DNA from 4 places in the Paraburkholderia sp. FT54 genome. Region 2 is predicted to be linked to each of the others. Evidence: riboswitches for the same ligand, from Rfam matches in the RefSeq annotation. Region 2 holds a riboswitch; each other region holds the start of a gene.

Evidence for each region. Region 2 has a riboswitch for cobalamin ahead of RI103_RS25880 (oxidoreductase). Riboswitches for the same ligand answer to the same signal wherever they lie in the genome.
Region 1: it holds a riboswitch for cobalamin, as region 2 does, so the genes downstream of both, cobW (cobalamin biosynthesis protein CobW) here and RI103_RS25880 (oxidoreductase) in region 2, are expected to answer to the same signal.
Region 3: it holds a riboswitch for cobalamin, as region 2 does, so the genes downstream of both, RI103_RS31375 (CbtB-domain containing protein) here and RI103_RS25880 (oxidoreductase) in region 2, are expected to answer to the same signal.
Region 4: it holds a riboswitch for cobalamin, as region 2 does, so the genes downstream of both, RI103_RS15050 (TonB-dependent receptor domain-containing protein) here and RI103_RS25880 (oxidoreductase) in region 2, are expected to answer to the same signal.

The regions. Positions count from the first base shown of each region.
Region 1 covers NZ_CP134196.1:1,640,583-1,643,785, reverse strand. The annotation lists gene RI103_RS26880 (cobalamin biosynthesis protein) at 1-200, opposite strand, end outside; gene cobA (uroporphyrinogen-III C-methyltransferase) at 197-970, opposite strand; cobalamin riboswitch at 1,208-1,460, opposite strand; cobalamin riboswitch at 1,528-1,809, shown strand; gene cobW (cobalamin biosynthesis protein CobW) at 1,998-3,089, shown strand; gene cobN (cobaltochelatase subunit CobN) at 3,096-3,203, shown strand, end outside.
Region 2 covers NZ_CP134196.1:1,414,800-1,418,002, forward strand. The annotation lists gene RI103_RS25875 (precorrin-8X methylmutase) at 1-230, opposite strand, end outside; gene RI103_RS25880 (oxidoreductase) at 223-1,809, opposite strand; cobalamin riboswitch at 1,862-2,041, opposite strand; gene cbiE (precorrin-6y C5,15-methyltransferase (decarboxylating) subunit CbiE) at 2,126-3,203, shown strand, end outside.
Region 3 covers NZ_CP134196.1:2,612,113-2,615,315, forward strand. The annotation lists gene RI103_RS39755 (transposase) at 1-40, shown strand, start outside; gene RI103_RS31370 (CbtA family protein) at 386-1,126, opposite strand; gene RI103_RS31375 (CbtB-domain containing protein) at 1,138-1,359, opposite strand; cobalamin riboswitch at 1,398-1,540, opposite strand; gene RI103_RS31380 (histidine phosphatase family protein) at 1,605-2,192, shown strand; gene RI103_RS31385 (hypothetical protein) at 2,215-2,655, opposite strand; gene RI103_RS31390 (alpha/beta fold hydrolase) at 2,759-3,203, opposite strand, start outside.
Region 4 covers NZ_CP134195.1:3,241,218-3,244,420, reverse strand. The annotation lists gene RI103_RS15070 (EVE domain-containing protein) at 1-221, opposite strand, end outside; RNA gene ssrS (6S RNA) at 329-510, opposite strand; gene RI103_RS15060 (cell division protein ZapA) at 648-962, opposite strand; gene RI103_RS15055 (ATPase) at 959-1,315, opposite strand; cobalamin riboswitch at 1,523-1,780, shown strand; gene RI103_RS15050 (TonB-dependent receptor domain-containing protein) at 1,871-3,203, shown strand, end outside.

The sequences.
Region 1 (3,203 bases), 230 kb from region 2:
TCCACGCTGAACAACGTCAACGGCAGCGCATGACGTGCGCAGAATTCGAGCAGGCCTGCCTCGTGAGCTTTGGTATCGAGCGAGGCGACGGTGCGGATTTCGTCGAACGAATGCGCGGCAAGCGCGATGCGCACCGCGGCTTCGATCTGCTCAGCCGAACTGTGCAAACGGCAACCAATGCCGACGCTCAGGGTTCTCATGGCGCGTCCGCTCCATCCATGGAAGGCGTGGCGGCGTCGGCAGACGCGGCCGCGCGGGCCAACGCAAGCGACGCGACACCGCCGATCACCACGATCGCCGGCGAGCCGAGTCCGCCACGCGCGACAGTGTCGGCAAACTCGCCGAGGCGCGCGAGCACGTGACGTTGCTCGGGACGCGTGGCCGATTCGATCGCCGCGCACGGCGTATCGGCGCTCATGCCGGCCGCGAGCAACGCGCCGACGATGTCGTTGAGCCGCCGCATGCCCATGTAGATCACGAGCGTCATGCGCGTGGCCACGAGCGCGGCCCAGTCGGGTTCGCCGCTGCCCGCGCCGTGTCCGGTGACGAACACCACGCCTTGCGCGTGATCGCGATGCGTGACTGGAATGCCGATCGCCGCGGGCGCGGCGATCCCCGCCGTGATGCCGTTGATGATCTCCACCTCGATGCCCGCCTCGTGCAGCGCCTGCTGTTCTTCGCCGCCGCGGCCGAATACGAACGGATCGCCGCCTTTCAAACGCGCGACGCTGCGACCGGCCCGCACATGCTCGAGCAATTGCGCGACGATGCCGTCCTGCGGCGTGGACGGATGGCCGCCGCGTTTGCCGACATACACGACGAGCGCGTCCGCTCGCGCGAACTGCAACACCTCGGGATTCACCAGATCGTCGACCAGCACCACGTCGGCTTGCGCCAACGCACGGGTGGCCTTGAGCGTCATGAGTTCGACGTCGCCGGGGCCGGCGCCGATCAGCCAGGCGCGGGTCATCGCGGCGTGCATGGCGAGCGCCATGTCGTGACAGGCGAGGCGGGATCAAGCGCGAAGGGTCGCCAGTCGGCGGACTTTGGGGTCATGCAGTGCTACGGATTCAGGCACGGCGCAATGCGCGGCTCGCAGCGGTTCCACACAGAACCTGCATACGCGAGCGCGCCACGTCGTGCTTCAGCGCCTTCACATCCGTCCCTCGCGGATTCCGGCGGCCGGCGGCGCGATGTTGCCCTGAGGTTCGCCGCCTCCGCGTCTGGCCGGTATCCGGGCTGGCGGCCTCATGCGCTTTGCCTTCCCGTCCGCATTCGCTGGAATGTGCCGGACAGTGGCATCGAAAAAACGCATGCGCGGCGCAACAGAACTCAAGTTTGCGCCGCAGGTCGCTTACCGTTGCGGGGACAGCACAGGTTGAGCGCATGGAGCGCCGCCTGTTTCCCGTTTAACTGCACACGCGAATGCATGTGCGGGCACCAAACGCGCGCATACGATAGCACATGGCGCCCCGTCCGATAAGCGCTTGCGGCTTGTGTTTCCTTGACGGCACCGGGCCGCGGGCCTACACTCGCACGCACTTTGGTGCTCGTGTGCGCGCTCGTGCGCATGCAGTTAAACGGGAAACAGGGGGCCCGCCTGCCATGGATCGGGTCAACCTGTGCTGCCCCCGCAACGGTAAGCGAAATGTGGCGCTAAGTTCAGTTGATTAGCGCCGCGGAGCCGGCTTCGATGTCCACGCGCAAGGCCGCGTCGGCATATCACCACTGGGCGAGAAATCACTCGTCCGGGAAGGGGAAGCGGCGCTTTCGCCAGCCCGGATACCGGCCAGACAACGAAGGACAAACGCCGCGGGGATGCGGCGCTGCGTTCATGACTCATTCCCGCTTGCTGTTTTTCTGTTGTCGCGGCAACGCCGTCGTTCGTCCCCGTGTTTTGTTTTTGTCGTGGCTGGCTGGGCGCGTGCCCCGTTTGCCTGATCGATGTGGACAGACACGCCGGCGTGCACGTGCAACTCCTACGGATGGACCTCACGATGCAAACTCAAATGCGCAAGATCCCCGTCACCATCGTCACGGGCTTTCTCGGCAGCGGCAAGACCACGCTGCTGCGGCATATTCTTCAGCATGCGGGCGGCAAGCGCATCGCGGTGATCGTCAACGAGTTCGGCGAACTCGGCATCGACGGGGAAATCCTCAAGGGCTGCGGGATCGGTTGCGATGAAAACGGCGTCGAAACCGAAGGCCACTTGTATGAACTGGCGAACGGCTGCTTGTGCTGCACCGTGCAGGAGGAGTTTTTCCCGGTCATGGAAAAGCTCGTGGAGCGCCGCGACCAGATCGATCACGTGCTGATTGAAACCTCGGGTCTCGCGTTGCCGAAACCGCTGGTGCAGGCCTTCAACTGGCCGCAGATCAAGAACAGCTTCACTGTGGATGCCGTGCTCACCGTGGTGGACGGCCCGGCCGCGGCAAGCGGTCAGTTCGCCGACAACCCCGTCGCCGTGGACGCGCAACGCAAGGCCGATCCGAATCTCGATCACGAGTCGCCGCTGCACGAATTGTTCGAAGACCAGTTGTCCGCGGCCGATCTGGTGATTCTGAACAAGACCGATTTGCTCGACGACGCGCAGCAAAGCGCGGTTGAAGTGTCGATTCGCGAAGAAATTCCGCCGCAAGTGAAGATCGTGCGCGCGCACATGGGGCAACTCGATCTGCACACGCTGCTGGGCCTCGAAGCGGCATCGGAAGAAACGATCCACTTGCGCCACGATCACCACGGCTCCGCCGACGACGCCGACCACCATCACGACGAATTCGACTCGGTGGTCGTGCAGGCGAATGTGCGCTCTCGCGAGGCAGCGATCGCCGCGCTGCAAGGGCTGGTCGAAACGAACACGATCTATCGCGTCAAGGGTTTCGCGGCGCTGCCGGGCGCGGCGATGCGTCTGGTGATTCAGGGCGTCGGGCGCCGCTTCGACAGCTATTTCGATCGACGCTGGCAGGCCGGCGAAAGCGGTCCGAGCCGCTTCGTTCTGATCGGCGAGGACCTCGATCGGGCCGCGTTGCAGCGTGCGTTCGACGCGGCGCTAGGCGTGCCGTCGAGCGTCGAAACGCAACAGGCGTAAGCGCTCATGCATCTGCTGCGCACCACGCCGGGCGGCTTTGTCGACGATACGCAAGGCGTGATCCGTATCGATCAGCAGCCCGCGGATATCGTGGTGCTCAGCTCCGCCGACACG
Region 2 (3,203 bases):
CCGGCATCGCACAGGATCGGCGCGCCGTGTGCGAGCGCCGTGCGGCCCGCCGCGCCCGCGCCTCCGGAAAATTGCAGATCGTCGATCACATCGACCATGCCGCACGCGTGGATCACGCGCACCGCGAGTTTTTCGAGGTCGGCGGGAACGCGCGACAAGTCGGCCTCCGCGCGGATCGTCGCGAAGGATTGGCGATAGATCTCCTGACCGTCGCGAAGGTAATCAAGCATCGGTATCACTCCGGGCCAGGCGTGCGAGCATGTCGGCGGCCTGGTCGATCGTCAGTTGGCGCGCGACGCACTGGCCGAAACCGGGCTGGCCGTCGCGTCGATAAAGGTCGTAGAGGCCGGGCGCGGCAGCCAGCAGCGTGTGCGGCGCGCAATGCGCGGCGGCGCACGAGCGCGCACAGCCGCTCAGATGCACGTCGACGCCTGCGGGCAGGCGGGCCGCCAGACGCAGCGCGTCGGCCTTGGTGTCAGCGAGGCCCCTGGCGCAGCCGGTCGATCCGGCGCAGGCGATCAGGCGCGTGATGGCTTGCGCGGGATCGCAGGCGAGACTGAGTGCGGTCAAGCCGGCCAGCACGGCGGGGACGGCGTGCGTTGCGACGTCGGGTAACAGCACGCTTTGCCAGGGTGTCAGGCGAAGCGTGCTATTGCCGTGCTGCTGCGAAAGGGCGGCGAGGCCGCGCAAGGCGTCGGCGTCGAGGCGTCCGAGCGGCGGCTGGCCGCCTGCGTGCCAGGTTCCGGGCACGCGTTGCGCGTGGGCGCCGAGGCGGAGGCTGGCGTCGGCCGCGGTGCCGCGATGCCAGCCGGCTAGCTTCGCGTTTCGCGTCAGGGGGAAGTCGAGGTATCGCTGGGCGTGGTGCAGTAGCGCGTTAGCGCAATGCGCGGCCAACAGGTGACGCATGCGCGTGGCGTCGGCGGCGGCGAGGTCGAGAAACGTGAGCAGCAGCGCGCGTACCAGTGCGGGGACTTGTGAAGGCAGGATTGCGGCCAACGCGCCAGTGCTGTCCGTGGGCGCTTTTTCAGCCGCGCGGGGAGGACCGCCATGTTGGCTTTGCGATGGCGAGCCGGTGTTTCCATTTTCGCGCTCAGGCGGACAACCGGCCAACCCGAACACAAATCGCACACCATCCGCCTCGTTCGATGCCGCCAGCCACACATCATGCGGATGATCCACTCTCGCGAGCCGCTCGCCGCCGTCCAGCAGCAGCGCGAATTTCGGCGACAGCGCCGCGAACCGCGCTTCGCTTTGCAGCAGACTGAGCAATTCGGCGCACAGCGGCCGTGTATCGCACAGTGCGAACGGATCGCGCCCGGCAGCCGGGCTGATCATCACGTTACGTACGTCGTCGGCTGAGGTTGCGGTGGGTGCGCGAGTGGCATCGGCGGCGCTCCTGGCCACGGCGCTCGCCACGTTCGCGTTCACGGCGTTCTTCGCCATCATGGTATCCGCGGCGCGCTGCGCGCCCGTCGCCGGCCCAAGGCCTGCGTCGAGCAAAGCCGCAATCAACGCCGCTTCCTCGCCACGCTTCACCCCACGCAGCTGCAGATTCGCGCGATTGGTCAGCTCGATCACTCCGGCCGCGTACCGCGCGCTGGCCTGGGCGACCGCCCGTGCCTGCGCCGCGCTCAACTCGCCGCCTGGCAGTTTGATCCGGCAAATCCCGCCGTCGCGCGCGGCGACGATGCGCAGCAGCCCCGGACACGCCGAGGGCCGCGGCGTGCTGGCCGCGTCGGATGAAACGGTGGAAGGCGAAGCTTGATTCAAGACGGACACCGGTTTAGCGTCGCGCGACGGCCCGAGCATGCCGCGAGGCGGGCATTGCTGCGGCATCGGTACACCCCGCCCGATGTTGGCTGGCACGAACAGTCTCGCCGGCAGGTCTCCTGGCTGGCAGGTCATGGTCCGCCGCGGCCTTCCCGGTCGAACCAGTGGCGCGGAGCGCAGGCGGACTCGCTGCATACAGTTGCGGGGGCAGCCACAGCGGCACTGTGTTCCCTCTTCGGCCCCGAAGGGCACCGGCGGCTGTATTATGCCTTTTTTCGAACAGCACAACGAGGCTGGACGCTTTGATCGGCGTGGCACAGCGCATTATTTGAAGACACAGAATGAGGATGGATGCATGCCGGCCTGGCTGACGGTGGTGGGCATAGGCGACGACGGCTTCGCCGGTTTGGGAAGGCCCGCGCGGCGTGCTTTGCTGGAAGCGTCGGTGGTGTACGGCGGCGAACGCCATCTGGCGATGCTGCCCGCGCGCCTCGCCGCGCGCCGCGCCGCGTGGCCGCGTCCCTTCGACCTCGCGCCGTTGCTGGCCGAGCGCGGCGGCGCGGTGTGCGTGCTGGCGAGCGGCGACCCGATGCTGTTCGGCGTCGGCGCGACGCTCGCGCGGCAGTTGCCGACTGGCGAGTTGCGGGTGCTGCCCGCGCCGTCGTCGTTGTCGCTGGCGGCCGCGCGCCTCGGCTGGCCGTTGCAGGACGTCGCGACGGTGTCGCTGGTGGGCCGGCCCTTGCCGACGCTGAACGCGCATCTGCACGACGGCGCGCGCGTGTTCGTGCTGAGCGCGGACGGGCGCACGCCGGCTGCGCTCGCGGAACTGCTGAATGCACGCGGTTTCGGCGCGACCCGCATGTGCGTGCTGGAACACCTTGGTGGCGAGATGGAGCGGCGCATCGACGGTCGTGCGGATCAATGGTCCGCGGGCGAGGTGGCCGCGCTGAACCTGATCGCGCTCGACTGCCGCGCCACCGAAGGCGCGCCGCGTCTGCCGCTGACCTGCGGCTTGCCCGACGACGCCTTTCGCCACGACGGTCAGTTGACCAAGCGCGACATGCGTGCCATCACGCTCGCGCGCCTTGCGCCGACGCCCGGCGAATTGCTGTGGGACGTGGGCGCGGGCAGCGGCTCGATCGGCATCGAATGGATGCGCGCGCATCCGGCTTGCCGCGCGATTGCGATTGAAGGGCACACAGAGCGGCAGCGCTTCATCGAACACAATCGCGATGCGTTGGGCGTGCCGGGCCTGCAGCTTGTGGCAGGCCGCGCGCCCGAAGCGCTGCAGGGACTGCCGGTGCCGGACGCCGTGTTCATCGGCGGCGGCGCGACGGTGCCGGGCGTGCTGGAGGCCTGTTGGGACAGTCTGCGCGAGGGCGGCCGGCTGGTCGCGAATGCGGTCACCTTGCAAGGTGAGGCGGCGCTGGCGG
Region 3 (3,203 bases), 1.2 Mb from region 2:
AGCAGGCGGAGTGGGCCGGGATCGTGTAAGCGGGGACTAGAGTTGCCGGGCATTAACCGGGTGCTCGTGCCGGCGAGGCTTGATTTGCGGATGGGGTGGCAGGCGAAGACCGGACCTGATAAGTTCTCTGTGGCGGCCAGAATGATCGCCCCGCGATTGGTGGCGTACACAATCGTTCAGCCGCCCAGCTTCAAACAAGGAAGGTTTGAGCGCCTCCGAGAGTTACCCACAGAAATTGTTCCTAAGCCTGTGGATAACCACCCCACAACCGCCCCAACTCCTTGAAGCAGAACCCTTCCTGACCACTGCGCGCGAAACGCGGCGCCGACGCGCAAAAAGCGCAGAGCGCAACCACCAAAGCGGTTGCGCTCATCAAATCCAAACCTCAAACCGATTTCGCCGCCGACCTTCCCCCCACCCGCATAAACGCACTCCGCTCGACCAGCGCCCCAAAAAGCAGCCCGATCGTCGCCCACATAATCGCCTGCATACCCAGCGCCGCGACGCGAAACTTCCACAGCAGCACCGCCGGGAAAGCCTCCGGCACCTCGTTGATAGTCGGCATCGACAACTGCACCGCGGCGATGATCACGATGAACACCACCGCCCCCACAATCGACCCATTCCACGCGCCAAGCTTGATAGCCGCACGGCGCCGCACCTTGAGCGAAAACACCATCGCCGCCAGCGAGATCGCAATCATCAGGAAGAACAAACCAGTCCGCGTCCCGATCGTCTCAGGATCGCCGACCGAAGGCGGGTTCGCCGGATACTTCAGATTCGGCACGATCGCCAGCGCAATGAACGCGCCGAGCGCAAGCCACGCGGACAACGCGCGCGGACTCAATGCGCCCACGCGCCCATAGGCGTACGCGAACACCAGCGAGAACAATCCGCCGAATGCCGCGCCGTAAGTCACCACGCCAGTCAACAAGCCGATACCCCGCTGCGTATCACGGCTCACGATCTCAGGTTCAGCAGCCTCGCCTTTCGCGGCGTCGGCTTTTTCTTCGAATGAAATCGCCTGATTGACCTGCGGCTCGCCCACCACCCGGGCAAAGCCGAACGTGAGGAGTCCCGCGGCGATGCCTGCAAGCATGCCGCGTACCAACAATTTACCAACCATGGTCGACTCCGTCAGTGGCAGGGAAAGCCGAGCAGATGGCGGCCGTCGTGCACGAACTCATGCACGTACATGCCCGGCACCAGCGAAGTGGCACCCTGTTCCGCACCCACGAAGTAAAGCGCGAGCAACAGCAGCAAACCGCCGAACACGACCCAAGGCAGCAACTCGCGCAGCGGAATCGGGGTGGGTTGAGCAACGGGTTGACTGGCTGAATCGAAAACAGCTTCGTTCATGATGGACATCTCCTGGGGTAACGCGCCCCGATAGTCATTGCATAGGATAGGTGCGAAGCTCAGGTCTGGCTTTCGGCTTGTGCTGCCGATTACAGTGGCGCGACCGCGCCGGGCTCTCACCGGCTTCCGCGCTTCGCAGTCCCGCTATTCTACGCGCTAAACTTCGGCACCCGGCAACGCAAAACGTACGCTTGAGCCGCACCCGCGTCTGGCTTCGGCGCGTGGCTTCACAGGACATGAACGGAATGGACACACGGCTGTTACTGGTCAGTCACGCATCGACCGCCGCCCAGCGGGCAGGCCGTTTTCCCGTCGATGACCCGCTCGACACCCGCGGTCTCGCCGAAGCCCACGCCGCCCGCACGCGTTTCGCGATCGCGGACAACGCGGCCGCTTTCGTCAGCCCGGCCATCTGCGCGCGCGATACGGCAGCGGCCTTGGGCCTCATCGCATCGGTCGACGCCGGTCTGGCGGACCTGAACTACGGCATATGGCAGGGACGGCGGCTCGCCGAACTCGCTGCCGAAGCGCCGCAAGACCTCGCCGCATGGACACTCGATCCCGACGCCGCGCCGCATGGCGGCGAGTCGTTCAGTCAACTGGTGAAGCGGGTAGGAGAATGGCTTGATGCGCTCAACGGCGCGACGGATCGTGCATCGAACCGTCCGCGCAACGTGATCGCCGTCACCCACGCGCCGGTGCTCCGGGCAGCGATCGTGTATGTGCTCGGCGCGTCGCCCGTTGTGTTTCCGCACATTGAAATCGCGCCGCTTTCGATGATCGAGTTGCGGTGCTCATCGCGCGGCTGGACGTGGTGGCCAGCGTCACGCTAGCCGCTTCGCACGGCGACTTGCTTTACTTGCCTGATACCACCAGACGCAGCTTGTTCGAAGCGGTCGGCGTCACGGTGATGTCGGTGCGCTTGCCCTTCGCGCCCAGATAAAAGTGCTGACGTCCCGGCGAATTCTGATCATGCGTCGCGTCCGGCAGACACGATGCGACGTCCGCCGCGACAGCTTGCAGCGCGTCGGCGTTCGAACCGGCGTCGTGATGCGGCGTCCACGTGCATTGATATGCAGCGCCGCTCGCCGAACATTGCGCATCGTCGCCGTAGGGTTGCGCGACGCCTTTGCCGTCGTCCGGCGTCAACGAGGCGAGGCCGCCAGGTGCGGCCGCCACTATCCGTTTCAGCGATGTACACGGGCTAGGCGCGTCATCGGCATTTGCGCTGCATGGTAGCAACGCGCCAAGCGACGCAGCGGCAAAGGCGGTGGCAAGCAATCGGGTTCGGTTCATGGCGGCGCGGTCCTTGAAGTCACTCACAGGTAGCATTAGCGCGGCAGCACACTTCGTGCCCGTGCACTCCGATTGCCTCAAGACGGTGCCTTGGTGGCGCACCTTATAGGCCGGTCCCGAACAAAGCCGCTAGCCCCTGCGCCGACGCGAAAATCCCCTTCGCATCGTGCCCGACACCATCGATCACAAACGTCCGATGCTTCGCCAATCCTTCCGGATGCCGCAACGCCATATAGCGCGCAAATGCCAGTCCGCGCCCGAGCCGGTGATCCCCTTGCGTTTGCGCGGCGCATGAACGGTCGAGCGCCGGATGCTGCGGATCGCAATCCGCGCCGCCGAGCAGCACGGTGACGTCACGCTGCGCATAGCGCGCTTCGAGCGCCGCAGCGGACGCAGCGTCACCCGAGCCGCTTGCGTAAGCGGGCAAATCCTCGAGCCCATACTTCCAGCGATTGAACGACGGACACATCGCCTGATCGAACGCCGCGAATTCGCCGGATGCCGCTGGCCGCATCGCATCGAAGTACACGTACGACGAAGGATTCGCG
Region 4 (3,203 bases), on a different replicon from region 2:
GGATACGCGGTGGACGATACTTCGGCGATACCCGCGATGCCGGGCTCAGGACAGCTCGAGTGATAGAACAGCACACCGTCGCCGACCTGCATCATGTCGCGCATGAAATTGCGCGCCTGATAGTTGCGCACGCCGGTCCACGGCAACGTGCGTCGCGGGGCGGTGGCGAGATGGTCGATGCTTGCTTCGTCCGGTTCGGACTTCATTAGCCAGTAGCGCATGAATCGAATTGAACGTTAAGAGGTTGAAGATGCGGAAGAAATCGGCGTACAAAAAACAGCGCCCAAAGAAAAACGGCACCGAACCGAAGTCCGATGCCGTTCTAAATAAGGTCCCCGCCTTAGCCGCTAGGCCGGCATCCTGAACCGGGGGTTCAGAATTGGTCGCAGTTAGCAACACTTCGGGTACATCAGACAGAGTGACGCGCACACCCGTGCTACAAATTTCCGCAACCGTGCACATGGCATTGGTTCAAGGAATATATGACCTTGGCGAACCAGGCAGGGAAGCTAAACCGATGAAGCTGAATGACGAACTACCGATTGAACTCAAACGTTTGCTGAATCTTGCACGCCTTGTGCTCACGCACTTCGTTTGAATCCGCCGCCGATCTCAGGACCGGCTGCACGATAACACACACACGATACTTACTGCATGCTGTACTGCTCAATCACAGTACCTAGTTGTTCGTTCATTTGATGCATTGTACGCCGGATTTCCTCAGCGGGAAATGCTTCTCCGTGCCTCACGCTCGATTGCAGCTTAAGCAGTTCCGATGCCAGCGAGAGCGCAGCCATGACAGCAATGCGATCCGTGCCGCGCACGTTGCTGCTATTGCGGATCTTCGACATTTCGGCGTCGACGCGTGCGACCGTTTCGAGCAGCGCGGCTTCCGTTTCCGGCGAGCAGGCAAGGCGATAGGGCACGCCGAGAATCGATACTTCGATCTGCTTGGTGGTCATGCATTTTCTCCGTGGCGGGTCACGTCGCTCGCGGCTTCGGCTTCGTGCTGAGCGGGCTCGAGCAGATCGAGCTGGTTGTCCGGCTCGCTGTGCGCACGGGCACGCGGCAGCTTTTCGAGGATCGCATTCAGGCGCACCTGAGCGTCGTCGATCTTCGCGGACAGCGCGTCGCGTTCGGCCTGCAACGCGTTTCGTTCCTCGCGCAGCAGTGCAAGTTCCGTGCGCGTAGCTTCGACGTCGGCGCGCGATTGGGCGAGCTGCTCTTCGAGCGCGAGTCGCGCTTCATTGTGGCGTTGGCTGATCGCGATCAGCTTGCCGATATTCTGTGAAAGTGTTTCGAGTTCGGTGAGCATCTGCTGCGTCCTCTAAAGACATCGCATTTTAGCGCGGAATGTCGCAGGTTCCGACAATTGTCTCGTTTCGAGACGTAACAACATCGCTTTGTGCAGGCTTTTATCGACCTTATGATGAAAAAGTACTCATGCGTCGGACAATAGCCTGCACTTAACAGAACGGATGGCCTGCGTCGCCACCATTCTTGACGGACCCCGAGTCCGCTCATAAACTGCCCGCACTCTGGTGCCCGCGTGCGCTTCTCAACGGCGCGCGCAGTTAAACGGGAAGCAGGGCGCGCCGTTCGCCTGAACGCGCCAACCTGCGCTGCCCCCGCAACGGTAAGCGACCGCATTCGTCATGCAAGTCGATCCTGACCGCGTGTTGGAAGTTCAACTCGCGAGTGTGCCACTGCGCGTCACGCGTGGGAAGGCGGAATCGATGTGTCGCCAGCCCGGATACCGGCCAGAGGGAGAGGCACGTCACGCGCGACAATGTTAAATACGCGGGCGCCTCGTTACGCATCGGCCTGCGGGGAAGCGGGCCGCGCACGCTATCCACAGGACTTTCATCCCATGCAGTCCCCCCTCGCCCGCGCGGCGCTGCTCGCCTTCGCGGGCTTGCCGATCGTCGTGCATGCGCAAGGCGCGCCTTCGTCATCTGCTTCGTCCGTGCCGGCGGATTCATCGGCTGCCGAGCCGTCTTCGGCGGTGCTGTCGCCCGTGGTGGTGACCGCGGAGCGCGGGCCGCAAGCACTCGCCGACACGATCCCGCAGACGTCGCTGTTCGATCAGCAGGATATCGCCGACACCACCGCGACCGATCTGCCCGGCCTCCTGCAACTCGCGCCGGGCGCGCAAATCTCGCGCACAGGTGGCCCTGGTTCGACGACTAGCCTCTACTTGCGCGGCGCGTCGTCGACGCAGTCGCTGCTGCTGATCGACGGCGTGCGGGTCGATTCGGTGAGCCTGGGCGCGCCGCAACTCGCGCAGATTCCGCTCGACCAGACCGATCACGTCGAGGTGGTGAACGGCAACGTGTCGGCGTTGTACGGCTCGGGCGCGATCGGCGGCGTGGTGCAGGTGTTCACGAAAGAGGGCGGCGACCACCCGCCGCGTTTCAATTTTTCGCTGGGCTACGGCAGCTATCACACGCAAACGCAGCAGGCGGGCGTGAACGGCGCATTGGATAAAGACGGCAACACGACCTTCAGCATTTCGCTCGCGCGATCGAAGGACGACGGCTTCTCTTCACTCAATCCGCAGGAGGCGCCCAACGCCAATCCGAATGCGAACGGCTATCTGAACGAGAGCATCTCGGCTTCGCTGCGCCACAAGTTCAACGACAAATGGGACGCCGGCGCCAGCTACTTTCAGTCGAACGGCAACGACAGCTACGACAATGCGTACGGCGTACCAACCGATCTGAACAACCTGTATAGCAAAGTGCGCCAGGTCTCGGTGTTCGCGAACGGCAAGCTGACCGACTGGTGGACGACGCACTTGATCGTCGCGGAAGGCGACGACCGCAGCGTGTCGAACACGAACGGCGTGTACAACGGCCGCTTCGATACCGACAATCGCCAGTACACGTGGCAAAACGATTTCGCGCTGGCCGCGCAGCAGAAGCTGCAGGTCGGCTATGAGCATCTCGACCAGAGCCTCGACTCCGACACGTTCGCGCCGCCGGACCGGCATGTGGATTCGGGCTTCGTCGGCTATACAGGACGCTTTGGGCGCAACCAGATTCAGGCCAACGTGCGGCGCGACCAGTATTCCGATTTCGGCGGAGCGAACAGTTACTATCTCGGCTATGGCTTCGACATCACCGGTCATTGGAAGGTGACCGCAAGCTATTCGGATTCGTTTCGCGCGCCGAGCTTCGACGATCTGTACTATCCGTTCAGCG